One region of the Rhodoferax sp. RT4P68 genome, then DNA from elsewhere that is predicted to be linked to it. Evidence: predicted binding sites of a transcription regulator. Region 1 holds the regulator's gene; the other holds the start of a gene.
What was found. Region 1 encodes FliA, which starts transcription of late flagellar genes. Its sites were predicted from a motif close to CTAAAGTTTNNNNNNNNNNNGCCGNTA; they were not measured.

Region 1 (15,482 bases):
GCCCCGGCGCTGGGCCCGCGCCAGGAGGCCACGCGCGCCGCCCTGGCCGGCCTGGCCACACAGGCCGCGCCGCAATCCACGGCCAAGGCCCGCATGGCCAGCCGCCCGCAGCCCGCCGACGAAAGCCCGGTGGCCGACGACGCCGATCAGCTGGCCATGAGCACGCTGTCGTTCCAGGACTATGTGCGCGAGCGCATGCTGCGCCGCCGGCACGAAGCGCTGGAGGGCGGCGGCAACGCCGGCTTTGCCGCACGCGCGCAGGCCGATGCGCCACGCGCCGCGATCGGCGTCGCGCCGACTGCCGGCCAGCTGGCCCAACTGGCCCAGCAACTGCAGGCGGCCAGCGTCCCATCGAAGGCCTCGGCCCCACCGGCCAAGCCTGCGGCAACGCGTGTGCAGCATGCGCTGCCGTTCGTCAAAGACGTGATCCACACACGCGCCGCAGCGCCGGCCGCCCCGGCGGCAGCGGCGCCCGCGCACGGCATCGCCGACGAGCTGCAAGCCATGCGCGAGATGATCGAGGAGCGCTTCAACACCATGGCCTGGCTGGGCCAGGCGCGGCAGGACCCGATCCAGTCGAACCTCATGCTCAAGCTGATCCGCTCGGGCTACTCGCCCGGCCTGGCCCGCGCCATGCTGGAGCGCCTGCCGGCAGACATGTCCGCCGGCGACGCCGTGCGCTGGATCGTCGAGGTGCTGGAGCGCAACCTGCGCACCGACGCGAAGCAACTGCCGCTGTACGAGCAGGGCGGCATCTACGCACTGGTGGGCGCCACCGGCGTCGGCAAGACCACGACCGCCGCCAAGCTGGCCGCGCACTGCGTGCAGCAGCACGGCGCTGCCAGCGTGGGCCTGATCACGCTGGACACGTACCGCGTCGGCGCGCACGAACAATTGCGCGCCTACGGCCGCATGCTGGGCGTCGTCGCCCACCTGGCGCACGACCGCGCCGCGCTGCAGGATTTGCTGGGCCTGCTGGGCAACAAGAAGATGGTGCTGGTGGACACCACCGGCGTCGCCCCGCGTGACCCGCGCAAGCAAAGCATGCTGGACGTGATGGACCTGCCCGGCGTGAACCGGCTGCTGGTCGTCAACGCCGGTGGCCACGGCGACACGCTGGACGACGTGATGAGTTCGTTCAAGACCAGCGGCGTGCAGCAGGCCATCCTGTCCAAGGTCGACGAGGCCGTCAAACTGGGCCCGGCGCTGGACGCCACGGTGCGCCATCAGCTGCTGCTGCGCGGTGTGTGCAACGGCCAGCGCGTGCCCGAGGATTTCGAGCGCGCCGACGCGGCCAAGCTGGTGGCCGCCTCGATGCGCAGCAGCGGGCGTTCTGCCTACGACCCGAAAGCACTGGACCTGAGCTTCTACTTCACGCCGGCGGGCGAACCGACACAGCGCGCGAGGTCAGCCCATGTTTGAGGCGATCGCCGGCCAGGGCGCCAGCCTGCGGCAGGGCATGCCGCAGGCGCCGGTGCGCCTGATCACCATGGTCAGCCAGGGCGACCAGTCCAACGAACAGCGCTTGCTGTGGCAACTGTGCCAGGCGCTGCAGGGCTACGGCTACCCACCGGTGGTGCTGGATGGCACGACTGTGGAATCGCGCGAGCAGCCCGGCCTGGTGGACCTGGTGCAGGACGCACCCTGGACCGCGCTGGGCGGAACCGACGCTTCGGACTGGGCCGTGCTGCCGGCAGCCGCCGGGCTGCGGGCACTGGCGCGCGAGCGCGGAGGGCCGTCACCGGTGGCGCGCCTGGGCCAGATCTTTCGTGGCTGCGGCGTGCTGGTGGTCTATGCGCGCAGCGAGCTGCTGATCCCGGTGCTGGCCGACAGCGGCGCCCAGCCTGTGCTGGCCGTGGCGCCGGGCCGCCAGTCCGTGGTGCGCGGCTACCAGACATTCAAACAGTTTCAGTTGCACGCCCGGCTGGTGCCGACACTGGTCTCGCTGGTCACCACCCCGCTCAGAAACGCGGACCAATTGGCGCGTTCAGCCGGTCGAACTCTGCAAAAATGCGCCATGGCTTACCTGGGTTGCCAAACCGATGTGATCACCGTGCGCAGCCTGCCGGGCAGTGGTCGGCGCCAGGACGACGTGCACCGCCTGGCGCTGCGGCTGCTGGAAGGTGGCTCGACCCCGTTTGCTGTCGTGGGGCGAGCCGGCTAGAAGGGACCTGATGTACACCGCCAAAGGCCAGCTGGATCGCGAGCACATGATCCGGCAGTACGTGCCCCTGGTGCGCCGGCTGGCCCACCACATGATCGCCAAGCTGCCCGCCAACATCGAGCTGGACGACCTGATCCAGGTCGGCATGATCGGCCTGTCGGAGGCGTTGACGCGCTATGAGGTGGCTCAGGGCGTGCAGTTCGAAACCTTTGCCACGCAGCGCATCCGTGGCGCCATGATCGACGAGCTGCGCGAGGGCGACTGGATGTCGCGCGGCTCGCGCAAAAGCCAGAAGGACATCGAGCGCGCTGTGCAGCGCGTCGAGCAGCGTGTCGGCCGCGCACCCAGGGAATCGGAGATCGCCGACGAGCTGGGCATGACCCTGCCCGACTACCAGGAGCTGCTGGGCAGGGTGCGCGGCACACAGCTGGTCTACCTGGAAGACATGGGCGGCGGTGAAGACGGCGACGATGGCTTTCTGGACCGCCACACCGGCGACGCCGAGGCCGACCCGATGCAGCGTCTGCGCGACAGCCGGCTGCGCAGCGCGCTGGTCGAGGCCATCAAGGCGCTGCCCGAGCGCGAGCAGTTCGTGATGAGCATGTACTACGAGCAGGACATGAATCTCAAGGAAATCGCCGCCGTGCTGGGCGTCACAGAATCGCGCGTGTGCCAGTTGCACAGCCAATCGGTGGCGCGGCTGCGGGCGAAGATGCGGGCGCATTGACGGCCGCTTTGAGCGCCCAGCAAAAAACCCGCCGAGGCGGGTTTTTTCTTTGGATGCAGGGATGTGCCTGCGCGTGTCAGACCTTGCGTCGGCGTGCCGCAGCGAGACCGGCCAGCGCCAGTCCGACCAAGGCCAGCGACGCCGGCTCAGGCACATCCCGGGAATCGCCCACGCCAGAGCCGCCAGCGCGCGCGCCGGTGATCATGTCCTGCGCACCGGCCGCTGTCAGCGTCATCACGTACTGGCCATCCAGCGCTTCAGACACGTCCAGCGCGTCGTAGAACGAGTAGAGATAGTTCGTCGTGGCTCCGCGCACGCCCGACGTTGCCTGAAACTCGCCAGCCGAATTGGTCCAGGTGCTGGAGGTGTCGTACAGGCTTTCCCAGATGCCCAGCTGGATGGCTGCGCTCATCGAGCTGTTCGTCGGGTTGAGCCAGGCATACGGGTCATAGACGCCGGTGTTCAGGCTCAGCGTGTAGTTCACGGCGCCCAGGAAATCCAGCGTGCGCGCGCGCTCGCCATCCATGTTCACGGTGTAGGTGATCCGATCGCCGCCGTTGATGGATTCGGCCAGGTCGTAGCAGTATGCAAAGAAGTCGTTGGACGAGATGAAGACGGACGGCTCGACGCCACTGGTTGCGGCCACGCTGCCGCTGAACATGCCGACATTGAGATTGTCCGTTTCGGTGCCGAACCGGACGTCGATGTTGCTGTCATAGCCCGAGTCGTGACGCGTGTCGTACAGGGCCGCATCGAAATCGACGCGGACCGTGGCGGCACTGGCAGTCGATGCGACGGCGGCCAAAACGAGGGGGGTAAGGATGTGTTTAATGTGTTTCATGGTGCTTCTTTGTATGCACCATGTGTGCCAGCTTGATGTGAACTTTTACTGCGGACAATCTCACGCCAGAAGTCCGATTCGGCCGGGAAATGTGAACAATGCGACGAGAAACCCTGTCGATGGAATTGACAGGTCTTTAGCGCACGGCGCGCAGGCGCCAATGAAAACGCCCCGCATGGCGGGGCGTTTGCGTGGGCAAAGCAGGCGTCTCTACCGTGCCGGTGCCGCGTAGATGCGGGCCACCGACCCCGTGAAGCCCCCAGCACGGCCGCTGGCGTAGGTGACGCTGTGCTGCGGCACCACGGCCGCCAGGCTCCGCTCATTCACGACGGCGCGGCGGGCCAGGTGTTCACGCTGACGGGAAAGGGACTGGGACACGGCCTGCAGCCGCGCGCGCACTGCCGGCTGCTGCAAGGTGTCCAGCGGTTCGATGCGGCCGGCCTGGGCCAGTTCGGCCATGGCGGTGCGCAGGGCCGTGGCCTCCCGCTCCAGGGCCAGCGCATCGCCGGTGACCAGCCGGGTGGCCATGCTGCCCAGCAACTGCTCGACATCGCCGAGGCTGCGTTCGAGACGGGGGGACGTCATGGCCGGCAACCCCGAACGCTCAGGCGCCGTTTGCCTTGGGTTGCAGCATTTCCTGGGCGTTTGCCAGCATCTTGTCGGCGATCGCCTCGGCATTCACTTTGTAGCTGCCGTTCGCCATGGCGGCCTTGACCGCGTCCACCTTGGTCTGGTCGATATCGCCCAGATCGCCACGGCGCGACGCTTCCATCGTGCGGGCCAGCGCAGAAACCGACACGGACGCGCCAGCGGCCGGCGTGCTTGCGGCCGTTTTCGCCTGCGTGGCGGCTTCCATGTCCTGCCCGGGCCGTTTCGCGACCGGAGCGTTGACTCCGGTGGGCAGCTCGGGCGATTGACCAATCTTCATCGCTCTCTCCAAAAGCCTCGGGTGCAAGGCATCGTGGCAATGGTTTCGGCAGTTCCTGCGGCAACTTGAGGGCCAGCATCATGTTTCGTTCCATCTCCTCGGGCCGGTCACAGCGCCAGCTGAACGGTGCGGGCATCCAGCACGACGCCCGAGAGGATGCGGCCATTGTCCATGCGCACCCGCGCCGGCTGGCCCACCACGCCAGCGCTGAGGGCCTGGGCGCTGGAACTGACGGCAAAGCCCTGGCCCTGCGCCACCACGCGCACCTGGGTGCCCGCAGCGAACACGGTGGCGGCGCGCACCATGGACTGGCGGATCGCCTGCCCCGGCATGTAGGTGCGGGTGGCGATCTGGCCCACCCACAGTTCGGGGTCGGCCAGCACGGGGGAGCGGTCTTCGGCCCAGTCGACCTCGGCCTGCTCGGCGTCGTTGGGGCCGAGCACCGTGCCCTGTTCCACCGGGCTGCGCAGCACCCAGGCCGGCCCGAAGGCCTTGACCGTGATCGGCAGAAAAACGCTCCAGCGGGTGGGTCCGTCCACGCAGCGCAGGCCCAGCCGGGCACGGCCCCACAAGCGCGCGTTGGGCGGCATGAAGGGCTCGACCTGGTTGCACGGGGCCAGCCGCAGCCGGCTGTCCAGCGCGCCGATGCTGACCTCCATGCGCAGGGGCATCTTGTCGTTCTGGGGCAGCGCGGCCAGCACGCCCTCGACCCATTGCTGTGTGGCGGCGGCATAGCCGGTGGTCGCGTCGGCCTGCGCCCAGGCGCCCGCGCAGCCGGCCAGCAGTGCGGGCAGCACCAGGCTGCGCAGCCATCGGATGGGGGCCATGGGCATCTCCTGCAAGCGTGAAAGAACGAGATCCACTGTAGGCACCCGGGCCCGACGCGAAGCGGGAAACAACCCGCCAAACACCGGCCTCATCGCGTCTTCGGCGCCGACCTCACTCCGCACAATTTGCAACACCCCCGGCACCGGACTCCCCCGTGCAGCCGGCCCGATTGCATGAGGTGATGCCATGTTGGACAGGTTGACCGGCTCCATCGATTTCCAGGCCCGCGCACTGGTGCTGCGCTCGGAACGCCAGCGCACGATCGCCAGCAACATCGCCAACGTGGACACGCCCGGCTTCGTGGCGCGCGACTACAAGTTCGGCGAGGCGCTGCAAAGCGTGATGGACAACCCGAAGGGCTACACCGTCAGCACCGCGCCGGCCCGCACCGACGCGCGGCACCTGGCGTTCTCGCGCATCGGCACGCTGAACGGCGGCGCCAACCAGCCCGAGCTGGGCTACAGCGTGCAGGCCCAGCCGAACCTGGACAACAACACCGTCGACCTGGACCGCGAGCGCGCCAACTTCGTCGACAACACCGTGCGCTATGAGGCGGCGCTGCGCTTCATCAACGGCCATTCCAAGACCATGCTGTCCGCCATCCAAGGGCAGTAAGGAGCGACGCCATGTCCATGTTTTCCATCTTCGGCATCTCGGGCAGCGGCATCAGTTCGCAGTCGCAGCGGCTCAACGTGGTGGCCAGCAACCTGGCCAACGTCGATGCCGTGGCGGGGCCCGACGGCACCCCCTACAAGGCGCGGCAGGTGGTGTTCCAGACCACGCTGATGGGGGCCGAGAGCGCGGCCGGCGTGGCCGTGCGCCAGGTCACCGAGAGCGAGGCGCCGGGCCGCAAGGTGCTGGACCCGAACCACCCGCTGTCCGACGCGCAGGGCTATGTGACGCATTCGAACGTGAACGCGGTCGAGGAGATGGTCAACATGATTTCGGCCTCGCGCTCCTACCAGAACAACGTGGAAGTCATGAACACCGCCAAGACCCTGCTGCTCAAAACGCTGCAGATGGGCCAGTGAGCACCGCCGGGCCGCCCCAAGGTGCTCAGCACCGCAGCACGCAGTGCGAAGGTACTCCAGTTCCGCCCGCCCACATTGAGAAGGACACCCCATGGCCATCAGCACCGACGTCATCAGCGCCATCAACGGCACCCCCGCCGGCAGCAGTGCCGGCAACAGCACCGCCACCGCACAGGCCACGCAGGACCGGTTCCTCAAGCTGCTGGTGGCGCAGCTGAACAGCCAGGACCCGATGAACCCGATGGACAACGCGCAGATGACCTCGCAGATCGCGCAGCTCAACACGGTGACCGGCATCGAGACGCTGAACGCCACGGTGACCGGCATGATCTCGCAGCTGGCCTCGCTGCAGACGCTGCAGGGCGCCAGTATGGTGGGCCGTGAGGTGCTGGTCGAGGGCTCGGGCCTGTCCGTGACCGACGGCGTGGGCCGCGGCAGCTTCGACCTGGGGGCCGCCGCCGACACGGCCAGGATCGAGATTCGCACCGCCGGCGGCACGCTGGTCGACACGCTGCAGATGAACGCGCTGAGTGCCGGCCGCCAGAGCTTCGAGTGGGACGCCTCCAAATACAGCGGCGGCGCCGACCTGCAGTTCAAGGTGACCGCCACCAGCAACAAGACCCCCGTCACCGCCACCCCGCTGGAGCGCGCCAAGGTCGGCGCCGTCAGCAACGAGAACAACGCGCTGATGCTGCAGCTGGCCAGCGGCGCGACCGTCGCGTACAGCGCCGTCAAGGCCATCTTCTAACTGCCCCGCACCTTCCTTCTCCACAGGAGTCCGCCATGAGTTTCCAACAAGGCCTGTCTGGCCTGAACGCCGCCAGCAAGAACCTGGATGTGATCGGCCACAACATCGCCAATGCCAACACCACGGGCATGAAGTCCTCGCGCGCCGAGTTCGCCGAGCTGTACGCCTCCAGCCTGGGCTCCTCAGGCGGCATCAACAGCGGCATCGGGGTGGAGGTCAACACCGTCTCGCAGCAGTTCACGCAGGGCAACGTGAGCATCACCGGCAACACCATGGACGTGGCCATCAACGGCAACGGCTTCTTCCAGATCACGCAGCCGAACGGCTCGCCCGCCTACACGCGGGACGGCACGTTCAAGCTGACCAAGGACGGCGAGATCGTCACCACCGACGGTGGCGCGCTGATGGGCGTGACCGCGCTGCCTGATGGCTCCGTGCCGACCGGTGGCGCGGTCGGCCCGCTGGTGCTGCCGGCCGGCGGCGAGATCGACGCCCAGATCAGCACCAAGGTGGACCTGCGCTTCAACCTGGACGCAGCGGCCGCCGTGCCCACCGGCACCGCGCCGGCGGCCCTGGTGCCGCCGCTGGAGACCTACGGCACTTCGGCCATCGCCTACAACTCGCAGGGCGCCGAGATCCCGGTGGCCATGTACTTCACGAAGACCGCCGCCAATGCGTGGGACGTGTGGACCTCGGTCGACGGTGCTGCGCCCACGCTGGCCGGCCCCATGACCTTCGGCAACGACGGCAACCTGACCTCGTCGCCCACGGGCCTGACGCCGCTGACGCTACTCGAATCCGACGGCGCGACCACCTTCCCGGTGGCGATCAACCTGGAGCGGGCCACGCAGTTCGGTTCGTCCAAGTTCTCGGTGACCAAGGCCGTGGGCGATGGCCAGGCGCCCGGCAAGCTCACCTCGATCAACATCGACGAGAGCGGCCTGATCCAGGGCGTGTATTCCAATGGCAAGTCGATCGCCGCGGGCCAGATCCAGCTGGCCACCTTTACCAACATGCAGGGGCTGGCGCCGATCGGCGGCAACCTGTGGCAGGCCACGTTCTCCTCGGGCCCGCCAACGGCCACCGGCGTGCCGGGCACCGGCAACCTGGGTGTGCTGCGCGCCGGCGCGCTGGAAGACTCCAACGTCGACCTGACCAAGGAGCTGGTCAACATGATGACCGCGCAGCGCACCTACCAGGCCAATGCGCAGACCATCAAGACGCAAGACCAGGTCTTGAACACGCTGCTGAACCTGCGCTGACCTGAGCCCACCAGAAAGCTGAGCCATGGACCACATCATCTACACCGCGATGACGGGCGCCATCGCCGCCTCGAGCCGGCAGGCGGTGTTGTCCAACAACCTGGCGAACGTGTCGACCAACGGCTTTCGCGCCGAGCTGTCGACCTTCCGCTCGGTGCCGCTGAACGGGCCGGGCTCCAGCAGCCGCGTGTTCGCGCTGGAGACCACGCGCGGCCACTCCGAAACCCCCGGCGCCGTGCAGCGCACCGGCCGCAACCTGGACGCCATGGCCCGCGACAACGCCTGGTTTGCCGTGCAGGGGCTGGACGGCACCGAGGCCTACACCCGTGGCGGCGCGTTCGAGGTCTCGCCGGCCGGCGTGCTGGTCACGCCCACCGGGCTGCCGGTGCTGTCGGCCGGGGGCGCGCCGATCGACGTGCCGCCGAATGCCGAAGTCACGCTCGGCTCGGACGGCACCGTCAGCGCCAAGGCCGGCAACCAGCCGTCGACCAACCTGGGCCGGTTGAAGCTGGCCACGCCGACGCCTGAAGAGCGGCTCAAGCGCAGCGACGACGGCCTGTTTCGCACCGCCACAGGCGACCCGCTGCAGGCCGACGGCAACGCGCGCCTGCAGGTCGGTGCGCTGGAGAGCTCGAACGTCAACGCGATCGAGACCATGGTCGGGATGATCCAGGTCGCACGCCAGTTCGAAGTGCAGATGCGCATGTTGCAGATGGCCGAATCGGGCGACAAGAGCGCCAGCCAACTGCTCGGTATTCAAGGATAAGGAAGCCTCGCCATGATCAATTCGCTCTGGATCTCCAAGACCGGCATGGAAGCCCAGCAAACCCAGCTGGACGTCATCTCGCACAACCTGGCCAACGTCTCGACCACCGGCTACAAGCGCGCCAATGCGGTGTTCGAAGACCTGATCTACCAGAACCTGCGCCAGGTCGGCGCCAACAACACCGAGGCCGAGCAGCTGCCCACCGGCCTGCAGCTGGGCCTGGGCGTGCGCACCGTGGCCACCAGCCGCTCGTATGCGCAGGGCACGATCCAGCTGACCAACAATGCCTTCGACGTGGCCATCAATGGCAACGGCTTCTTCAACATCCAGCTGCCCGACGGCAGCGTCGGCTACACGCGCGACGGCAGCTTCCAGGTCGACTCGCAAGGCCGGCTGGTCACCGCCAACGGGCTGCCGGTGGCCAACGGCGTGACGGTGCCGCCGAACGCGCTGTCGGTGAACATCAGCGAGACGGGCACGGTCTCCGTCGTGCTGCCGGGCAACGCCGCACCGCAGACGGTGGGCACCATCGCACTGTCGAACTTCATCAACCCGCCCGGGCTGGAGCCGCGCGGCCAGAACATCTTCACCGAGACCGCCGCCTCGGGCCAGCCGCAGGGCGGCACGCCGGGCACCAACGGGCTGGGCATCATGAAGCAGAACTACCTGGAAACCTCGAACGTCAACGTGGTGCAGGAGCTGGTGACCATGATCCAGACCCAGCGCGCCTACGAGATGAATTCCAAGGCCGTGCAGACTTCGGACCAGATGCTGCAGAAGCTGGCGCAGCTGTGAGGGCTCTGGCATGACTTACTCGCGACGCTTCACACCCTGGCTGCTGGCGCTGGCCGCGTTCGCGCTGGCCGGCTGCGAGACGCTGCAGCAGACGCCCAAGGTCGAGTTCCCCGCCGAATCGTTGTCGCGCCCGGTGGCCATGGCGCCGGCAACGCCCGTTGCCGTCACCGGCGGGCTGTATTCGCACGTGCGCTACCGCCCCTTTTTCGAGGACCGCCGCCCACGCCTGATCGGCGATTCGCTCACGGTGCAGATCGTGGAGAACATCAACGCCAGCCAGCGCTCGTCGTCCACGGTCGACAAGGCCGGCTCGGTCAACAGCGGCATCAGCGGCTTCCCGTTCCTTTCATCCAAGTTGCTGGGCAAGCTCAACGTCGGCGCCGAGACCGAGAACACATTTGCCGGCAGCGGCGGCACGCAAAGCGCCAACACCTTCACCGGCACCATCACCGTGACGGTGGTCGACGTGATGCCCAATGGCCACCTGGTGGTGGCCGGCGACAAGCAGATCGGCGTCAACCAGAACGTGGACGTGCTGCGCTTCTCCGGGACGGTGGACCCGCGCGCCGTGCAGGCCGGCAGCTCGGTGCCATCGACCGCCGTGGCCAACGTGCGGGTCGAATCGCGCGGCCGTGGGCAGCAGCAGGATGCGCAGGTAATTGGCTGGCTGGCGCGGTTCTTTTTGAGCGTTCTGCCGTTCTGACGCTGCGCAGAATAGGCGCAGCTTCCCCCACCCCCCCTGACTGCCGCCATGCCCAACGCCCTGCGCTTTCTCCTCCCGCTGCTCGCGGCGCTGTCGCTGCTGGCGCTGCCGGCGCAGGCCGCGCGCATCAAGGAGCTGGCGTCCGTCCAGGGCGTGCGCAGCAACCAGTTGACCGGCTATGGCCTGGTGGTGGGCCTGGACGGCACCGGCGACCAGACCACGCAGATGCCCTACACCACGCAGAGTCTGTCGAACTACCTGCAGCAGCAGGGCATCAGCCTGCCGGCGGCCGCCGCCTCGCAGTTGCAGCTGAAGAACGTGGCGGCGGTGCTGGTGACGGCGCAGCTGCCGGCGTTCGCGCAGCCCGGCCAGGTGATCGACGTGACGGTGGCCTCCATGGGCAACGCCAAGTCGATCAAGGGCGGCACGCTGATCGCCACGCCGCTGCGCGGTGCCGATGGCGAGATCTACGCGCTGGCCCAGGGCAGCCTGGTGGTGGCCGGCGCCGGCGCTGCCGCTGGTGGCAGCAAGGTGCAGATCAACCACCTGTCGGCCGGCCGCATTCCCGGCGGCGCGCAGGTCGAGCGCAGCGTGCCCTCGCCACTGCAGGACGGCGACTACGTCACGCTGGGGCTGGACGAATCGGACTTCCAGACCGCGCGCCGCGTGGCCGCCGCCATCAATGACCGGCTGGGCACGGGCCTGGCGCAGGCGCTGGACGGCCGCACGGTGCAGGTGCGCGCGCCGAACAACCCCAACGCCCGCGTCAACTTCATCGCCGAGTTGCAGGAGCTGCAGATCGAGAAGGTCATGCCCGCGGCGCGCGTGGTCATCAACGCACGCACCGGCTCCATCGTGCTGAACCAAGCCGTGACGCTGGGGGCCTGCGCCATTGCGCACGGCAACCTGTCGATCAGCATCGCCAGCACGCCGGTCATCAGCCAGCCGGCTCCGCTCTCGCAGGGGCAGACGGTGGTGACGGAGCAGGCGGACATCAAGGTCACGCAGGAGCCCGGCAAGCTGCTGTCGATGCCGGCCTCGTCGCAGCTGTCTGACGTGGTGCGCGCACTGAACGCGCTGGGCGCCACGCCGCAGGATCTGTTGGCCATCCTGCAGGCGATCAAGGCCGCAGGCGCACTCAACGCAGAGTTGGAGGTGATCTAGATGTCGCTCTCGCCCCTTGCCACCAACTCGAACGGCCTGGCCGCTGACGCGCGCTCGCTGGACGCGCTGAAAGCCTCGGCCAACAAGGACGGCGCCGGGGCCATCAAGGAAGCGGCCAAGCAGCTCGAATCGCTGTTCATGCGCGAGCTGATCAAGAGCATGCGCGAGGCGACGATGAAGTCCGGCATGCTGGACAGCAACCAGACCCAGATCAGCAGCGACCTGCTGGACCAGCAACTCTCGGTCTCGATGTCGGGCCTGCAGGGGGGGCTGTCCGCCGCGATCGAGCGCCAGCTGGCGCGCCAAACCGTGGGCATGGACAACACGCGCGTGCCGCCTGCCAGCGTCGAGAAGGTCTCGCGTGCCGGCAGCGGCACGGGCAAGACCGGCTTCGTGCAGCAGCACCAGGACGCGGCGGCCCGCATCGAGCAGCAAAGCGGCATCCCCGCCAGTTTCATGATCGGCCAGGCCGCGCACGAAACCGGCTGGGGCAAGCGCGAGATCAAGCATGGCGATGGCAGCACCTCGTTCAACCTGTTCGGCATCAAGGCCGGCGCGGGGTGGACAGGCAAGGTGGCTGAGGTGACGACCACCGAGTACGTGAACGGCGAGGCGCGCAAGATGAAGGCCAAGTTCCGCGCCTACGATTCGTACGAAGAGTCGTTCCGCGACTACGCCAAGCTCATCAACAACAGCCCGCGCTACGAGAAGGTGCGCACGCAGACCGCCTCGCCGCTGGCTTTTGCCACCGAGCTCAAGCGCGCCGGCTATGCCACCGACCCGGACTACGCCGGCAAGCTGAGCCGCGTGATCAACAGCACGCTGCAGGTGCAGCGGGCGCTCACGGCATGAGCAACATCCTCAATGTCGGCACGCGCGCGCTGCTGGCCAACGAGGTGGCGCTGCAGACGGCTGGCCACAACATTGCCAATGCCAGCACCGTGGGCTATTCGCGCCAGGTGGTGCGGCTGGCCACGGTGGAGGGGCAGTTCAGCGGCAGCGGCTACATCGGCAAGGGCGTGGACGCGGTGGCCATCGAGCGCGTGTACGACGCCTACCTCACGCGGCAGGCCGCGCTGTCCAAATCGGTCTCGGCGCAGGACGTGGCGCGTGCCGAGAAGCTGCTGCAACTCGAAGACGTGTTCGGCAGCGGCACCACCGGGCTGGGTGCTGCGGTCAACGAGATGCTGAACGCCTTCACCGACGTGGCCACCGCGCCGACCGACCTGACCGCCCGCACCGTGGTGTTGACGCGGGCCTCGGAGACGGCGGCACGCTTCAACGATTCGGCCACGCAGTTGGGCAACCTGCAGAAGGGCCTGACCGAGGCGCTGGAGAACAGCGTGGATGCAGTCAACGCGCTGACCACCAGCATCGCCGAGGTCAACAGCCAGATCCAGCAGGCGCGCGGCTCGGGCCAGTCGCCCAACGATCTGCTGGACAAGCGCGACAAGCTGATCAGCGACCTGAACCAGTACGTGCAGACCACGGCGCTGGACAACAACGACGGCACCGTCAGCGTGTTCGTGGCGCAGAGCCAGCCCATCGTGCTGGGCACCCGCGCGATCAATATGGAAGTGCGGGCCGACCCGATGGACCCGACGCGCAGCCAGCTGACGGTGGTCAACGGCAATGCGGTGGTACCGCTGCGCGAGGACATGCTGGGCGGCGGTTCGATGTCCGGGCTGATGCGCTTCCAGAACGAAGACCTGGTCGAGGCCACCAACCTGCTGGGCCGCATGGCGGTGGCCATCACGACAGTGGTCAATGCCCAGCATCAGCTGGGGCTGGACCTGGATGGCAACCCCGGCGGCGATCTGTTCAGCCCGCTGCAGATGCCCAACGGCATCGGCGCGGTGGCCAACACCGGCAGCGCCACCGTCGGCGTGAGCGTGGCGAATCCGTCGCAGGCACCGCAGCTGGAGGCGTCGGACTACCGCGTGGTGTTCAGCTCGCCGACCACCTTCACGGTGGAGCGCATGTCGGACGGCACCTTCCCCACTGTGGCCGCCGGCCCGCCACCGACGGTGGACGGCCTGGCGCTGAACATCACCGGCGCGGCCGCCGCGGGCGATATCTTTCTGTTGCGCCCGTTCAGCACGGCGGCCGATGGCATCCATACGGTGTTCGCATCGCCGCGCGACCTGGCCGTCGCCAGCACGGTGCAGGCCAGTATGGGCACCTCCAACACCGGCGGCCTGGCGGTGGCCAGTCTGCGCGCCGGCGTGACGCCGCAGCCGGCCGCCGTGACCATCAGCTTCGTCAACGGCACGACCTACACGCGCTCGGACACCGGGGCCGCCACCTACCCCTACAGCCCCGGCAGCGCGCTCACCTACGACGCGGCCCTACCTACCGCGTGGACACTGCAGCTGAGCGGCGCGCCCCAGCCCGGCGACACGCTGACCGTGGGGCCGATCAACACCGCCTTCGCGCCACTGGACGCCGGCAACGCGCAGGCGCTGATGGACCTGCGCGACCTGGCCATGTTCGACGGCGCGCCGCTGTCGGACGGCTACGCCGCGCTGCTCTCGCAGGTGGGTGTGCGGGCGCAGAGCGCCCAGTTCGCGGCCGATGTTTCCAAGGCCATCGCCGACAGCCTGGAGACGCAGCGCACCGGCGTCTCCGGCGTGAACCTGGACGAAGAGGCCGCCAAGCTCATCCAGTACCAGCAGGCCTACCAGGCTTCTGCCAAGATGATCCAGGTCGCGCAGACCATCTTCGACAGCCTGATCGCTACCGTCGCGCGCTAGACATGAACCACCCCCCAAGCGGCTTCGCCGCTCCCCCCTCTGCTGCGCGAGGAGGGCACACCCAGCGGCCTGGCAGAGCCAGTTCCGCGGGTGCCCTGGCCGGGCCTGTGGTCGGCGCGCTGCTGATTGGGCTGCGGGTGGCTCGCAGCTCAATCGATCATTGAGAGGGAACCATGGCCAACACCTTCACCCGCCTGGGCACCGCCAACACCTACGACAACGCGATGCGCACACTGCAGACGCGCCAGAGCAATCTGTCGGACCTGCAGGCCAAGCTGACCGAGGGCAAGCGCGTGACGCGGGCCAGCGACGACCCGACCGCCGCTGCGCAGGCCGAGCGCGCGCAGACGCGCATCGCCCGCATCACCGTGGAGCAGCGCGCACTGGAGGTGCAAAAGAGCGCCATCGCGCTGGGCGAATCCACCCTGGGCGAGGGCACGGCGCTGCTGCAGCAGTTCCGTGATCTGCTGGTGCAGTCGGGCAACGGCGTCAACAGCGCGACCGAGCGCGAGACGATTGCCAAGCAGCTGACTGGCCTGCGCGACGAGCTGTTCGCGCTGGCCAACCGCAAGGACGCCAACGGCATGCCCTTGTTCCACGGCCTGGGCAGCACGGTGGCACCGTTCGAGATCAGCGCCGACGGCGTCGCGCCCGACCCGGACTACGCCTTCAATGGCCTGCCCGGCCAGGCCGCTGCGGGGCAGACCTCGATCCCGTTCTCGCTGGACGGCCGCGCCACCTGGATGGACGTGCCCGAGAGCAACGGCGTCTT
Region 2 (15,482 bases), on a different contig from region 1:
ACCACGCCAAGTTCTGCAAGCTTTGGCGCGGCGAGGTCTACCTCATCAAGCGGCTGTTCGCGCTGCCCGAGGCCGAGCGCAAGTTCGGCCTGCGCTGGTTCGTGCCCGAGATCCTCAAGCAAAAGGCCGCGCTGCGCGACATCGCGATTGCCGCGCTGGCCATGCACCTGCTGGCGCTGGCCTCGCCCATCTTCTTCCAGCTGGTCATCGACAAGGTGCTGGTGCACCAGAGCATCTCCACGCTGTGGGTGCTGGCCGTGGGCGTGGTGATTGCGCTGGCGTTCGACGCGCTGTTCGGCTTTCTGCGGCAGATCCTCACGTTGTCGGCCACCAACAAGATCGACATGCGGCTCACGCGGCGCACCTTCGGGCACCTGCTGTCGCTGCCGATCGACTACTTCGACACCACCAGCGCCGGCGTGATCACGCGGCACATGCAGCAGGTGGAAAAGATCCGCGGCTTCCTCACCGGGCGCATGTTCTTCACGGTGCTCGACGCCACTTCGCTGTTGATCTTCCTGCCCATCCTGTTTGCCTATTCGATGAAGCTGGCGCTGATCACGCTGGCCTTCACCTGCCTGATCGCAGGCGTGGTGGCGGTCATGGTGCCGGTGTTCCAGCGCCGGCTGAATGACCTGTACATCGCCGAGGGCGCGCGCCAGGGGATGATGGTCGAGACCATCCACGGCATGCGCACGGTGAAGGCGCTGGCCATCGAGCCGGCCCAGCGCCGGTTGTGGGACCAGCGCTCCGCGCAGTCCATCAACATGCAATACCGCGTCGGCAAGATCGCCGTCACCGGCGCGGCCATCACCGACTTTCTGGGCAAGCTGCTGCCGGTGGTCATCATCTCCATCGGCGCGCAATTGGTGTTCGATGGCGAGCTGTCGGTCGGCGCGTTGATCGGTTTTCAGATGCTGGCCGGGCGCGTGGTGCAGCCGCTGATCGCCATCGTCGGCCTGGTCAACGAGTACCAGGAGACGGCGCTGGCCGTGCGCTACCTGGGCGAGGTGATGAACCGCCCGTCCGAGGGCCGCGCCAGCGCCGGCGGGCTGCGGCCCACCTTGGCCGGCGAGATCTCGTTCGAGGACGTGACCTTCCGCTACCCCGGCGCCAGCGCCACTGCGTTGGACCGGGCCAGCTTCACGATTGCGGCCGGCACCGTGGTCGGCATCGTCGGGCGCAGCGGCTCGGGCAAGACCACGTTGACCAAGCTGATCCAGGGCCTGTACAGCGTGCAGGAGGGCATCGTGCGCTTCGACCGCGTGGATGCGCGCGAGATCGAGCTGGCCCACCTGCGCCGCCAGATCGGCGTGGTGCTGCAAGAGAACTTTTTGTTCCGCGGCACGGTGCGCGAGAACCTGTCGATGGCCCGGCCCGAGGCCACGTTCGAAGAGATCGTCGCGGCGGCAGAAGCATCCGGCGCGGCCGAGTTCGTCGAGCGGCTGCCGCAGGGCTACAACACCATGCTGGAAGAGAACGCGTCCAACCTCTCGGGCGGGCAGAAGCAGCGGCTGTCGATCGCGCGTTCGCTGCTGACCCAGCCGCGCATCCTGGTGCTGGACGAAGCCGCCAGCGCGCTGGACCCGGAGAGCGAGGCGATCTTCATCCGCAACCTGTCCAAGATCGCCGTGGGCCGCACCGTGGTGATGATCTCGCACCGACTTTCCACGCTGGTCAAGGCCGACGCCATCATGGTCATGCAGCACGGCAAGCTGGTCGACAAGGGCCGACATGAGGAGTTGCTGACGCGCTGCGAGACGTACCAGCACCTGTGGAACCAGCAGACGAGCCATATCTGATCACCATGGCCTGGCACTCCTTTCTCACTCGAAAGCGCGGCAAGACCGTCGTCGAATACCTGCCCGACGCCGACGAGATCGAGCGCAGCCCGGTGCCGCCGATGGCGCGCATCACGCTGCATGTGTTGCTGCTGGCCATCGTGCTGTTCGTGGCCTGGGCCAGCCTGTCGCAGGTCGACCAGGTGGTGGTCGCCAAGGGCCGGCTGGTCAACCCGCTGCCCAATGTCGTGGTGCAGCCGCTGGAGACCTCGGTGATCCAGTCGGTCGACGTGCGCGTGGGCCAGGTGGTGAAGAAGGGCGACCCACTGGCCTCGCTCGACGCGACCTTTGCCCAGGCCGATGAGACGCAGATGCGCCAGCGCCTGGCCAGCCTGGAGACGCAGGCCCAGCGCCTGCAGCAGGAGCTGTCGGGTAGCGAGCGCGGCGGCGCGGGCGTCGATGCGGACAGCCTGCTGCAGGCCCGCCTGCTGGCCGAGAAGAAGGCCAACTACCGCGCCCAGCAGTCTCGCCTGTCGGAAACCTCGGCCAAGCTGCGCGCCGCGCTGGCGACCAACCGGCAAGACCAGCTGCTGGTGGCCTCGCGCCTCAAATCGCTGCAGGACATCGAGGCCATGCAGGAGAAGATGGTGGCGCAGAAATACGGCTCGCCGCTGCAACTGCTGGAGGCGCAGCAACGCACCAAGGAGGTGGCGCGCGAGCTGGAAATGGCCATCAGCCGCGAGCAGGAATTGCGGCGCGAGCTGGCCGCGTTCGATGCCGAGCGGCAGGCGTTCGAGAAGGGCTGGCGCCAGAAGATCCTGGAAGACCTGCTCACCGTCTCGCGCGACCGTGACGCTGCGCGCGAGCAACTGCAAAAGGCCGAGCGGCGCCAGAAGCTCGTGACACTGGTGGCGCCGCAAGACGCCGTGGTGCTGGAGATCGCCAAGCTCTCGCCGGGCTCGATCGTGCGCGAGGCCGAAACCTTCTTCACGCTGGTGCCGCTCAACGTCAAGCTGGAGGCCGAGGTGCAGGTCGAATCGGCCGACGTGGGCTACATCCGCCTGGGCGACAAGGCGCATGTGAAGCTGGCGACGTTTCCGTTCCAGCGCCACGGCACGCTGGATGCGAACGTGCGCACGCTGAGCGAAGACGCCTTCCAGCGCGATGCCACGCGCAACAGCGCCGACGCGTTCTACGTCGTGCGCCTGGCGCTGGCGCAGACGGAGCTGAAGAACATGGCCGACAAGGCGCGCCTGCTGCCCGGCATGACGCTGGACGCCGAGATCGTGGTGGGCCGGCGCTCGGTCATCTCCTACCTGGCCTGGCCGCTGACCAAGGGCCTGGACGAAGCCATCCGCGAGCCTAGATAGAGATGCACCCCCCAGTCTCCGCGCTGCGCGAGCGAGCGAGAACAACCCCCCAGCGGCTGCGCCGCTCCCCCCTTCTGCTGCGCGAAGGGGGGCGCACCCAGTGGCCTGGCAGAGCCAGTTCCACGGGTGCCCTGGCCGGGCTGCTTCTCGGGCTTGGGTGGTTGCGTGAACAAGCCGCATCGGCCTGGCAGAGACAGTTCCGCGGGTGCCCTGGCATGGGCTGCTCTGCGGCCACCGGACGCTGAGCATGTCGTCGCGCGAGGGCAAGCATTTCGCTGAGACGCTGAAGGCCGCGCGCATCGGCGTGCTGGAGTCGCAATACCAGGTCGGCCTGATGTATGCCAACGGCGTCGGTACGCCGCTGGATCTGGAACAGGCGCTGCTGTGGATCGGCAAGGCGGCCGAACGCGGCATGGCCACTGCGCAGTATTTGCTGGGCACGCGCTATGCCTTGGGGCTGGATGTCGAGAAGGACGAAGCCAAGGCCTACGGCTGGTTCCAGCGCGCGGCTGAGCAGGGCCACCTGAAGGCGCGGCTGCGCATGGGCCGGTTGCAGGCGCAGGCGCCGGCGGCGCTGGCGCGCGCCACCTATCTGCAGGCAGCGGGCGCAGGCCTGGCCGAAGCGCAATGGGCCGCAGGGCAGGCGCTGGCGCAGGGCGAGGGTGGCCCGCGCGACGAAGCCCAGGCATTGCGATGGTTCATGCTGGCAGCGGCGCAGGATTTCGGGCCCGCGCAGCTGGCCGTGGCGCAGGCCTATGCGCGGGGCCTGGGCACCACGCCCGACCCGGCCGCTGCTTTGACGCTCTACCGCCGGGCCGCGCGGCAAGGCCAGCCGGCCGCAGCCACGGCGCTGGCGGCACTGGGCGAGCCGGTGCCCGACATGCTCGCCGCACGCTGGGCCCGCGCCGCCGAGGCCGGCGACGCCGACGCGCAGTGGCACCTGGCCGAGATGTTTGCCCACGGCATCGGCCTGCCCGCCGATGCGCAGAGCGCCGCAGCCTGGTACGCGGCGGCCGCGCGCCAGGGCGATGTGCGGGCGCAGTTGGCGCTGGCCCGGCAGCTCGAAGCGCAGGGCGATGCGGACGCGTTGGACTGGTACCGCCAGGCGGCCGAGCAGGGCGACGCGGACGCGCGGTTCGCGCTGGGCCGCCTGCACGCAGCCGGCACGCTGGGCGCCGCCGACCCGCTGCAAGGGCTGGGCTGGACGCTGCGCGCCGCCGGCCAGGGCGATGCGCGGGCGCTGCAGACGCTGGGCGAGCTGTTGCAGGGTGACACCGACCATCTGGCAGCCGCCGCGCTGGCCCAGGCCGCCGAGCAGGGTGCGGCCGAGGCGCAGTTTCAGCTGGCCGGCCTCTATGCCAGCGGCCGGGGTGTCGTGCGCGACGCGAACCAGGCCGCCACCTGGTACGCACGCGCCGCGCGGCAAGGCCATGTCGGCGCCCAATCGGCACTGGGCGTGTGCCACCGCAACGGCCAGGGCGTGGCGCGCGACGCCGAGCAGGCACGCCACTGGCTGCGGCAGGCGGCCGAGCAGGGCGACGCCATGGCGCAGTGGCAACTGGGGGCGCTGTGCGCCAGCGCGGACAACGGCGCCCGGCGCGACCTGCGCCAAGCCTTCGTCTGGTGCCGCGAGGCGGCCGACCAGGGCTTCGCGCCGGCGCAGGCCAGCCTGGCGCTGCTGCACGCGCGCATCCGCCAGCCCGAGCAGGCGGTCGCCTGGTGGCAGCGGGCGGCGCAGCAGGGCGATGCGGAGGCCCAGTTCAACCTCGCGCAGGCGCTGGCCAAGGGCCGGGGCATCACCGTCGATGCGGCCCAGGCCTTCCACTGGTTCGCGGCGGCGGCCGGGCAGGGCCTGCCGGCAGCCCAATCGCGGCTGGGTTTGCTCTATGCGACCGGCCAGGGTGTGGCGGCCGATGCGATCGAAGCCTGCAAGTGGTTCGCCATCGCCGCCGCCGGTGGCGATGCGCCTGCCGCCGCCAATCTGCAACGCGCCCACGCCCGGCTGCAGGCCGACGCGCTGGCCGAGGGCACGCGCCGCGCCCAGGCCTGGATGGCCGCTGCCGCGGCGCCGGCCGTCCACCGTCCCGCCCGCTGATCTGCCCGTGCGGCGGCCGGTGGCCGCCCTCGCTACCGGCGCAAGACGGCTTATATGTCTGATATTCGGACGAACGAAGACAAAGATTTCTTCAAAAAACGCTCAAGTCCGGCCGCCTTCCGCCGTTAATGACGAGCGGGCAGGAAGCGTGCAGTGCCTTCGGTGTCAGGAAAAAACCGCCTGACCGGTAGGCGCTGTCCGACAGCGGGTAGGGGGCTACCGTTCCTGTTCACGAACTTGCACACTAAATTAGTGTGCTGAAACTGAACACTGAAAAGAGCGAACCATGAGCAATATCAGCGGCTTGACCACCGAGCAGATCGCGGCACTGACCACCGATCAAATCCAGTCGCTCACCACCGCCGACATCGCCGTGCTGAGCACCGCGCAGGTGCAGGCGCTGACCACTGAGCACGTGGTCGCTCTCAAAACCAACCAGATCCAGGCGCTGACCACGGCCGGCGTCGGCGCGCTGACCACGGAGCAGGTGGCGGCGCTGGAGACGCGTGACGTCGCCGTGCTGAGAACCACGCAGCTGGCGGCATTGAGCACCTCGGCCGTCGCCGCGCTGGATTCGGCCCAGGTGCAGGCACTCAACAGTGCCGCCATCTCGGCCCTGAGCACCAGCGCCATCGCCGCGCTGACGACCAGCCAGATCGAAGCCCTGAACACGGCCCAGGTGCAGGCCATCACCACCGCCGGCATCGCCGCGCTGAGCACCGAGCAGGTGGCCGCGTTCGAGACGCGCGACATCGCCGTGCTGCGCACCACCCAGGTCGCCGCGCTGACCACGGCTGGCGTGCAGGCGTTGACGACCGCGCAGATCGGCGCCGTGACCACCGCCGGCATCGCCGCGCTGGGCACCAACGACATCGCCGCGCTCACCACCGAGCAGGTGCAGGCGCTGGGCACGGCCCAGGTGCAGTCCATCACCACGGCCGGCATTGCCGCGCTGAGCACCGAGCAGGTGGCCGCACTGGAGACGGCCGACCTCGCAGCGCTGCGCACCAGCCAGATCGCCGTGCTGAACACCGCCAGCGTCGCCGCGCTGACCACGGAGCAGGTGCAGGCGCTGACCTCCACCCAGGTGCAGGCCGTGACCACCGCCGGCATCGCCGCGCTGACGACCGACCAGGTCGCCGCGCTGGAAGTGAATGACCTCGCCGCGCTGCGCACCACGCAGATCGCCGCGTTGACGACGGCGGGCGTCGCCGCGCTGACCACCGGCCAGGTGCAGGCGCTGACCACCGCCCAGGTGCAGGCCGTGACCACGGCCGGCATCGCCGCGCTGACGACCGAGCAGGTCGCCGCGCTGGAGACGCGCGACGTCGCCGCCCTCAGCACTGCGCAGGTCGTCGCGCTGTCCACCGACAGCGTGGCCGCGCTCACTAGCACCCAGGTGCAGGCGGTGACGACGGCAGGCGTGGCGGTGTTGTCCACCGCCGCCGTGGCAGCGCTGACCACCGGCCAGGTGCAGGCGCTGACGACGGCGCAGGTGCAGGCCGTGACCACCGCCGGCATCGCCGCGCTGACGACCGAGCAGATCGCCGCGCTGGAAACGCGTGACGTCGCCGTGCTGAAGACCACGCAGGTGGCCGCGTTGGCCACCGACAGCGTGGCCGCCCTGACCACCGCGCAGGTACAGGCGCTGACGACGGCCGGCGTGGCCGTGCTGTCCACCGCCAGCGTGGCCGCGCTGACCACCGAGCAGGTGCAGGCGCTCACCTCCACCCAGGTGCAGGCCGTGACCACCGCCGGCATCGCCGCGCTGACGACCGAGCAGGTCGCCGCGCTGGAGACAGGCGACGTCGCCGCCTTGCGCACCACCCAGGTGGCGGCAATGACGACTGCGGGCGTCGCCGCGCTCACCACCGGCCAGGTGCAGGTGCTGACGACGGCGCAGATCCAGTCGGTGACCACGGCCGGCATCGCCGCGCTGACCACCGAGCAGGTGGCGGCGCTGGAGACGCGCGACGTCGCGGCGCTGAAGACCACGCAGATCGTGGCCCTGTCCACCGACGCCGTGGCCGCGCTCACCACCGCCCAGGTGCAGGCCGTGACGACCGCTGGCGTGGCCGTGCTGTCCACCGCCAGCGTCGCCGCGCTGACCACCGACCAGGTGCAGGCCCTCACCTCCACCCAGGTGCAGGCCGTGACCACCGCCGGCATCGCCGCGCTGACGACCGAGCAGGTCGCCGCGCTGGAAACCCGCGACATCGCCGCGCTCAAGACGACGCAGGTGGCCGCGCTGACCACCGCCGGCGTCGCCGCGCTGACCACATCGCAGGTGCAGGCCGTGACCACCGCTGGCGTGGGCGTGCTCTCCACCGCCAGCGTCGCGGCGCTGACCACCGACCAGGTGGCTGCCCTGACCTCGACCCAGGTGCAGGCCGTGACCACGGCCGGCATCGCCGCGCTGACCACCGAGCAGGTGGCCGCGCTGGAGACCGCTGACCTGGCCGCGCTGCGCACCACGCAGATCGGCGCGCTGACGACCGCAGGCGTGGCCGCGCTGACCACCGGCCAGGTGCAGGCGCTGACCTCGACCCAGATCCAGTCGGTGACCACGGCCGGCATCGCCGCGCTGACGACCGAGCAGGTCGCCGCGCTGGAGACGCGCGACGTCGCCGCCTTGAAGACCACCCAGATCGTGGCGCTGACGACCGAGGGCGTCGCCGCGCTGACGACGTTGCAGGTGCAGGCCGTGACCACCGCCGGCATCGCCGCGCTGTCCACCGCCGCCGTCGCCGCGCTGACGACGGAGCAGATCGCCGCGCTGACCACCTTGCAGGTGCCGGCCGTCACCACCGCGGGCGTGGCTGTGCTGTCCACCACCCAGGTGCAGGCCATCGAGACGGTGGACGTGGCCGTGCTGCGCACCGCGCAGATCGCCGCGCTGGGCACGAGCGAGATCGCCTCGCTGACCACGGCCCAGGTGCAGGCGCTGACGTCCACGCAGATCCAGTCCGTCACCACGGCCGGCATCGCCGCCTTGACCACCGAGCAGGTGGCGGCGCTGGAGACGCGCGACATCGCGGCCTTGACGACGCGCCAGGTCACGGCCTTGTCCACCGACGGCGTGGCCGCGTTGACCACGGCCCAGGTGCAGGCGCTGACGACGGCCGGCGTGGCCGTGCTGGCCACCGGCGCTGTGGCCGCCCTCACCACGCTGCAGGTGCAGGCGCTGACCTCCACCCAGGTGCAGGCGCTGACCACGGCCGGCATCGCCGCGCTGACGACCGAGCAGGTCGGCGCGCTGGAGACGCGCGACATCGCCGCGCTGAAGACCACGCAGGTCGCCGCGCTGACCACCGACGGTGTGGCCGCCTTGTCCACCACCCAGGTGCAGGCGCTGACGACCGCGGGTGTCGCCGTGCTGTCCACCGCCAGTGTCGCGGCGCTGACCACCGCCCAGGTGGCGGCCCTCACCTCCACCCAGGTGCAGGCCGTCACGACGGCCGGCATCGCCGCCTTGACGACCGAGCAGGTCGCCGCGCTGGAAGTGGGTGACCTCGCCGCCCTGCGCACCACGCAGGTCGCCGCGCTGACCACGGCGGGCGTCGCGGCGCTGACCACCGGCCAGGTGCAGGCGCTGACCACGGCGCAGGTGCAGTCGCTGTCCACCGCCGGCATCGCCGCGCTGACGACAGAGCAGGTGGCCGCGCTGGAGACGCGTGACGTCGCCGCGCTGAAGACGACGCAGGTCGTGGCCTTGTCCACGGACAGCGTGGCCGCGTTGACCACCGCCCAGGTGCAGGCGCTGACCACCGCCGGCGTGGCCGTGCTCTCCACCGCCAGCGTGGCGGCATTGACCACCAGCCAGGTCGCCGCGCTGACCTCGACCCAGGTGCAGGCCGTGACCACGGCCGGCATCGCCGCGCTGACGACCGAGCAGGTGGCGGCCATCGAAGTGGCCGACCTCGCAGCGCTGCGTACCACGCAGATCGCCGTGCTGACCACCGACGCCGTGGCCGCGCTGACCACCGCGCAGGTGCAGGCGCTGACCACCGGCCAGGTGCAGGCCCTCACCACCGCCGGCATCGCCGCGCTGAACACAGAGCAGGTGGCCGCGCTGGAGACGCGTGACGTCGCCGCGCTCAAGACTACGCAGGTCGTGGCCTTGTCCACCGACGCCGTGGCCGCCTTGACCACCGCCCAGGTGCAGGCGCTGACCACGGCCGGCGTGGCCGTGCTCTCCACCGACGCTGTTGCCGCACTCACCACGCTGCAGGTGCAGGCGCTGAGCTCCACCCAGGTGCAGGCGTTGACCACGGCCGGCATCGCCGCGCTGACCACGGAACAGGTCGGCGCGCTGGAGACGCGCGACATCGCCGCCTTGAAGACCACGCAGGTCGCCGCGCTGACCACCGACGGTGTGGCCGCGCTGACCACCGCCCAGGTGCAGGCCCTGACGACGGCCGGCGTGGCCGTGCTGTCCACGGCCGGTGTGGCGGCGCTGACCACCAGCCAGGTGGTGGCCCTGACCTCGACCCAGGCGCAGGCGCTCACGCTCGCCGGCATCGCCGCGCTGATGACCGACCAGGTGGCTGCGCTGGAGGTGGGTGACCTTGCCGCCCTGCGCACGACCCAGGTTGCCGCGCTGACGACGGCAGGCATTGCGGCCCTGACGGTTGGCCAGGTGCAGGCGCTGACCTCGGTTCAGGTGCAGGCCGTGACGACTGCCGGCATCGCCGCGCTGACCACCGAGCAGGTGGCCGCGCTGGAGACGCGCGACGTCGCCGCGTTGAAGACCACGCAGGTCGTGGCCCTGTCCACCGACAGCGTGGCCGCATTGACCACGGCGCAGGTGCAGGCGCTGACCACGGCCGGCGTGGCCGTCCTGTCCACCGCCGGCGTGGCCGCGCTGACGACCAGCCAGGTGCAGGCGCTCACATCCACCCAGGTGCAGGCGCTGACGACAGCCGGCATCGCCGCACTGAACACCGAGCAGGTGGGCGCACTGGAGACGCGCGACATCGCGGCGCTGAAGACCACGCAGGTGGCAGCCCTCACGACCGACAGCGTCGCCGCGCTGACCACCGCCCAGGTGCAGGCGCTGACGACGGCCGGCGTGGCCGTGCTCTCCACCGCCAGCGTGGCTGCGCTCACCACCGGCCAGGTGGCGGCGCTCAGCTCCACCCAGGTGCAGGCGTTGACCACGGCCGGCATCGCCGCGATGACCACGGAACAGGTCGCGGCGCTGGAGGTGGGCGACCTCGCCGCCTTGCGCACCACGCAGGTGGCCGTATTGACCACCGATGCCGTTGCCGCGCTCACCACCGCCCAGGTGCAGGCGCTCACATCCGCCCAGGTGCAGGCGCTGACGACGGCCGGCATCGCCGCGATGACGACCGAGCAGATCGGCGCGCTGGAGACGCGTGACGTCGCCGCGCTGAAGACCACACAGGCCGTGGCCCTGTCCACCGAAGCCGTGGCCGCGCTCACCACTGCGCAAGTGCAAGCGTTGACGACGGCCGGCGTGGCCGTCCTGTCCACCGCCAGCGTGGCGGCCTTGACGACCAGCCAGGTGCAGGCGCTGAGCACCACGCAGGTGCAGGCGCTGACGACGGCCGGCATCGCCGCGCTGACCACCGAGCAGATCGGCGCGCTGGAGACGCGTGACGTCGCCGCCCTCAAGACCACGCAGATCGTGGCCTTGTCCACCGACAGCGTGGCGGCCCTGACCACCGCGCAGGTGCAGGCGCTGACCACGGCCGGCGTGGCCGTGCTGTCGACCGCCAGCGTCGCCGCGCTGACGACCGAGCAGGTTCAGGCGCTGACCACCGGCCAGGTGCAGGCCCTGACCACCGCCGGCATCGCCGCGCTGACCACCGAGCAGGTGGCCGCGCTGGAGGTAGCCGACCTGGCCGCGCTGCGCACCACGCAGATCGCCGCGCTGACCACTGCGGGCGTGGCGGCATTGACGACCGACCAAGTGCAGGCCCTCACCTCGGTGCAGGTGGGCGCGCTGACCACGACCGGCATCGCCGCGTTGACGACCGAGCAGGTCGCCGCACTGGAGACGCGCGACGTCGTCGCCCTGAAGACCACGCAGGTCGCCGCGCTGACCACCGAGGGCATCGCCGCGCTGACCACCGCGCAGGTGCAGGTGCTGAGCACCGCCGCACTGACGGCGCTGGGCACCACCGGCGTGCAGGCATTGACCACCGACCAGGTGGCGGCGTTGACGACGACGCAGATTCAGTCGCTGACCACCAACGCCATCGCCGCGCTCACCACCGAGCAGGTGGCGGCGCTGGAGACGCGCGACATCGTGGCGCTGCGCACGACGCAGATCCGCGCGCTGGAAACCACCGACCTGGTCGCACTGACGACCACCCAGGTCGCCGCGCTGACGACCACGCAGGTCGAGGCGTTGACGACGGTGCAGATCAGCGCCTTCACCACCGAACAGGTGTCGCACCTGGCGCTGGGCACGCCGGTGATCTTCGACCTGGACGGCGACGGCGTGCAGACGCAGAGCATCCAGGCCGGCGTGAGCTTCGACCTGTTCGCGCAGGGCCAGGCGGTGCAGACCGGCTGGGTCAGCAGCGGTGACGGTTTGCTGGTGATGGACCGCAACGCCGACGGCACCATCAACGACGGCTCGGAACTGTTCGGCTCGTCCACCCGGCTGGCCAGCGGCGAGAAGGCCGTCGACGGCTATGCCGCGCTGCGCGAGCTGGACGCCAACCAGGACGGCGCGCTGACCGCCGACGACGCCGCGTTTGCCGACCTGCGGATGTGGGTGGACGCGAACTCCGACGGCATCAGCCAGACGGGCGAGGTCAAGACCCTGGCCGAGCACAACATCGCCAGCATCAGCGTGCAGACCCAGGCCGAGCTGAGCAAGAACAACGGCAACCTGGTGGGCCTGACGTCCAGCTACCAGACGACGGACGGCGCGACGCATGCGGCGGCCGACGTGTGGTTCGTGGCCAAGGCGGCGCCGACCGAGGCGGCGCAGGTGCAAGCGGTGCCAGAGCCGGATCTGACCGCGCAACTGGTGGCGCCGGATGCGGTTGCCGCGCCGGTGGCGGACATCGTGGCGGCGGCGCCTGCGGCCGCGCCCGCATCGCCGACGGATTTGCGTTCACGCGTCAGCGGGCTGGCGCAGGCCATCGGCAGCTACGGGGCCGACCCGTCGGGTGCGGGTGGCACCGGCCTGCCGGGTGTGGACGCGGGCACGGTGGCGGCCAAGGCCGGCAGCGCGCAGGCGGTAGTGGTCGGCATGGCCGAGGCGATGCGGCAGTTCGACGCGAATGGGCAGCCGGTGGCATCCGCGCCGGTGGCGGCGGTGGCGACGCTGGGCAAGTCGATGACGGCGCTGCAGGGGCTGCAGGATCCGGCGACCGGGATGCTGGCGGTGGGGGCTGGTGGGGTGGCGAAGGTGTGAGGCAGATCCCCCGCGCCTACATCAGGGGCGGGGGTGCTGGCTGGCGTGTGACCAGCTCAATTGGTGAGAAGGCTTCTGACTGATTGGCGCATTCGTCGGGTAGCGCAGGTACACCAGCTTGCTGCGGCTGAAGCCCCTGCCGCAGCGCCGTTCATCTTCCCTGGCCGATCCATGCGCCGGGCCATACCGCAGCTGATTAACTTCTGGCGACCTCGTGCAGCTTGGCTGCTTGAATGCTGTGACCTCGATTTCGATTTTCATGCGTGGGTCCGCGAGGCCAGCAGAGATCGTCATGGCTGCAGGGCGTACCGAGCTGAAACACTTGCGAAGCGCGGGCCAACACTCCCTGAATTCATCAGCATTGGGGGGAACATAGGTCACTCGCGCAACATCGGTCATATCTGCGCCAGCCTCCTTGAGCGCGGCATCATCGAGTCGCGATCCTTCGCAAGAAAAAGACTTTTCTGCTCAAGCTCGGCAGAAAGCTCAAATCAAAGAAATCAAGAAGCGTCCAATTTCTAGAGCCGCACTCAAGGTATAGGTCTGGCTCCAAATGAGAAATAACAAATTTCGGACTTCCAACCATGTTCTGCATTCGCATTTCTAGCGTTGCCGGCATGTCCGTTGGGTCCAGCTTCACACAGACCTCGCTTCCCTCTTTAAGCGATGTCAGGCGCTTCCCGTTGCAGAGCAAGTCCAGCGGCGCGAACTTCCCATACCAGCCGGAATGACGTGTGACGAAGACATTCATGACTGTCAACGCCGAAATTGTGGGGCGGCGAAGCCGTCCCACACGAATGACCTGTTAGCCCGCATCACGGCCCAACTCCCAAATGCTTCAGCGCCCATGCTGTCAGCACTGCGGCGACGATACCAAAGGTCCACTTTACGGCCGGTTTGGCCATGCCGCTCCAGGCCGCAGAAGCCATCCGCCTCCACAAAGATCCCCGCCTAGCTTCTCTCTGCAGCAGCAATTCGTCGAGAAGAAGCCGCATCCGGCGAACCGACTGGCGAGGGACGTTCGCGGCAGAGACTCTTATCAGCGCGAGGTAATGCTCGTAAGAACTCTGATCAAACTTGCGCGCTTCCGCTTGACTCCTGCGGTATACGCCGGGCGTGTGCTCTACCAGCGCGACGAACTTGCTCAGCGGAAAGACAGCTTCGACAACGGCGCCGAGCTCCTGAACAAGGCTGCCAGTTAGCGTGTCCTTGAATGGGAGCACAGTAGCCGAGACTACATCTATGGCCACGCGCTCCCTTTCAGTCAGTCCATTGGCGCATATGGATTGAAGCTCGCGCATCACACTTGAGACGGACGGACAGATGGGTTGCGGGCCGATGGAGTTCCAAACGTCCCGAATTGCTGCCTCAGTATGCGCGTCCGCCCTCGACAATTCGTCCTCGAGCTTACGACGCAGCAGGTTCGGGAGGTCTGACATCTGGTGCGGGCTAACGCCGCTGCTCAGCCGACGCCGTAGGTCGGATGCAGCAGCTTGCTATCGAGCATATTATTTCCCCAGCAAGAGCATGAGTACGAGATAAAACATGATCGTGCATGTGAGAAACATGTTCACCGCAATGAAAGAGACTTTACGCAGCAATGCATTCCAAACAATCAAGCACACGAAGCCCCCACCACCAAAAAACAAGATGAACACTTCCAGTGTGGACCGGAGATCGACAAGCGTCGGTACAAGGCGAATGCCAAAGAACATCAGCGGTGCACAGACAAGCGCTGCGAGAAAGACAAGCCGTGGCAGCAACGGCGCTTGCCCTTCCGGACGGCGCTCGCTAGTTTGATTTTCTAGAGGTACGACCATTGGTTTGCACGATAACGTCGGAGCTGACCGGACCGCAACACGTGCGGCGAAGCCGGCTCCTCGTGTTGTGGGTCCGCGTCGAGCGACTTGTTATCCGCGTTCATGTGTACCACATGAGGACGATTTGCCCGCCGCTGGCCGCTTGGTCGTAGAAGTTTTGCAGCTTCCTGAAGTTGGGCACGATGTATTCATCAAGAATCTCATCTCCCTCTTCCATCCATTGATCCGGGAATACGCCAACTCGATCCATTTCTTCGAAATCCGCAGCTTTGCGAAGTAACGATTCGTCTATGGCTCGCAGAGCAGATGCAATTTGTGAGACTTCCTTCGGAGAGAACACGCAAGCGGGCCCCATGCCAAAGTCGATCCCGGCCTCCTTCGTCGGGCCCCTACCTTCAATTCCGATCAACGCTGCGTCTGCCTCAAGCTTCTCAAGGGCACGTGCGGCAGCCACCAACTCGCCGGAGTCTTCGCGCTTTTTGAAGAGAGACTTGGCTCGGTCAAGAAGGCCTGCAGACTTGAGCTTGCGTTCCTCGCGCATGCTCTCCATGACACGGGCGTTGTGCGCCTGCTCGGCTCGTTTGCAATCAGAAACTAGCCACGCAATTGGATCCCACGCACGGTCGACGTCAATGAACTGGGCATCACCGAAGACGCTAACGTTCCCTGAAGCAAGGCGCTCTGGAGTTGCGAGAGCGGCAGGCAGTTGCTCAGGTGATAGCCTGATGTAGTAGGCGACGATGCTCATACGTGGCTAAAACGGATAACGTGTTGTCGAGCGCTTCTCGTCGCGCTTGATCACGACAACTGTCGCCGTATCAACCCGCGCGCCACGCGTGCAAGCTATTGATTCCACATCGTTTCTCCAAAAAAATGCGCCCGTTGAATCTACTAAATTTCCCATGAAGTAGCGCTCCCGTTACAAATTTCAACGTTCGCTCGAGGCCTTCCGAAAGCGCGTGGCTACCCGCACTGACAAAGTCCCCCTTGGCGTTCACCCCAACCCATCCAACACCCCCG

Region 2: a site for FliA is predicted at 5,348-5,374, ahead of AC099J_RS11325 (heme utilization protein). Genes of this name have one in related genera too.

What each region holds. Positions count from the first base shown of each region.
Region 1 covers NZ_JBWMBB010000001.1:699,248-714,729, reverse strand. Annotated here, with positions in the region: gene flhF (flagellar biosynthesis protein FlhF) at 1-1,422, shown strand, start outside; gene AC099J_RS03290 (hypothetical protein) at 1,415-2,164, shown strand; gene AC099J_RS03285 (RNA polymerase sigma factor FliA) at 2,175-2,891, shown strand; gene AC099J_RS03280 (PEP-CTERM sorting domain-containing protein) at 2,968-3,732, opposite strand; gene AC099J_RS03275 (hypothetical protein) at 3,943-4,317, opposite strand; gene flgM (flagellar biosynthesis anti-sigma factor FlgM) at 4,337-4,660, opposite strand; gene flgA (flagellar basal body P-ring formation chaperone FlgA) at 4,768-5,493, opposite strand; gene flgB (flagellar basal body rod protein FlgB) at 5,675-6,103, shown strand; gene flgC (flagellar basal body rod protein FlgC) at 6,115-6,519, shown strand; gene AC099J_RS03250 (flagellar hook assembly protein FlgD) at 6,611-7,267, shown strand; gene flgE (flagellar hook protein FlgE) at 7,303-8,529, shown strand; gene flgF (flagellar basal-body rod protein FlgF) at 8,555-9,295, shown strand; gene flgG (flagellar basal-body rod protein FlgG) at 9,308-10,090, shown strand; gene AC099J_RS03230 (flagellar basal body L-ring protein FlgH) at 10,101-10,793, shown strand; gene AC099J_RS03225 (flagellar basal body P-ring protein FlgI) at 10,842-11,957, shown strand; gene flgJ (flagellar assembly peptidoglycan hydrolase FlgJ) at 11,958-12,809, shown strand; gene flgK (flagellar hook-associated protein FlgK) at 12,806-14,710, shown strand; gene flgL (flagellar hook-associated protein FlgL) at 14,884-15,482, shown strand, end outside.
Region 2 covers NZ_JBWMBB010000004.1:413,011-428,492, reverse strand. Annotated here, with positions in the region: gene AC099J_RS11340 (peptidase domain-containing ABC transporter) at 1-1,802, shown strand, start outside; gene AC099J_RS11335 (HlyD family type I secretion periplasmic adaptor subunit) at 1,808-3,151, shown strand; gene AC099J_RS11330 (tetratricopeptide repeat protein) at 3,399-5,246, shown strand; gene AC099J_RS11325 (heme utilization protein) at 5,533-12,642, shown strand; partial or broken gene AC099J_RS11320 (RidA family protein) at 12,664-13,059, opposite strand; gene AC099J_RS11315 (hypothetical protein) at 13,458-14,081, opposite strand; gene AC099J_RS11310 (hypothetical protein) at 14,151-14,462, opposite strand; gene AC099J_RS11305 (DUF1877 family protein) at 14,563-15,210, opposite strand; gene AC099J_RS11300 (DUF5672 family protein) at 15,457-15,482, opposite strand, start outside.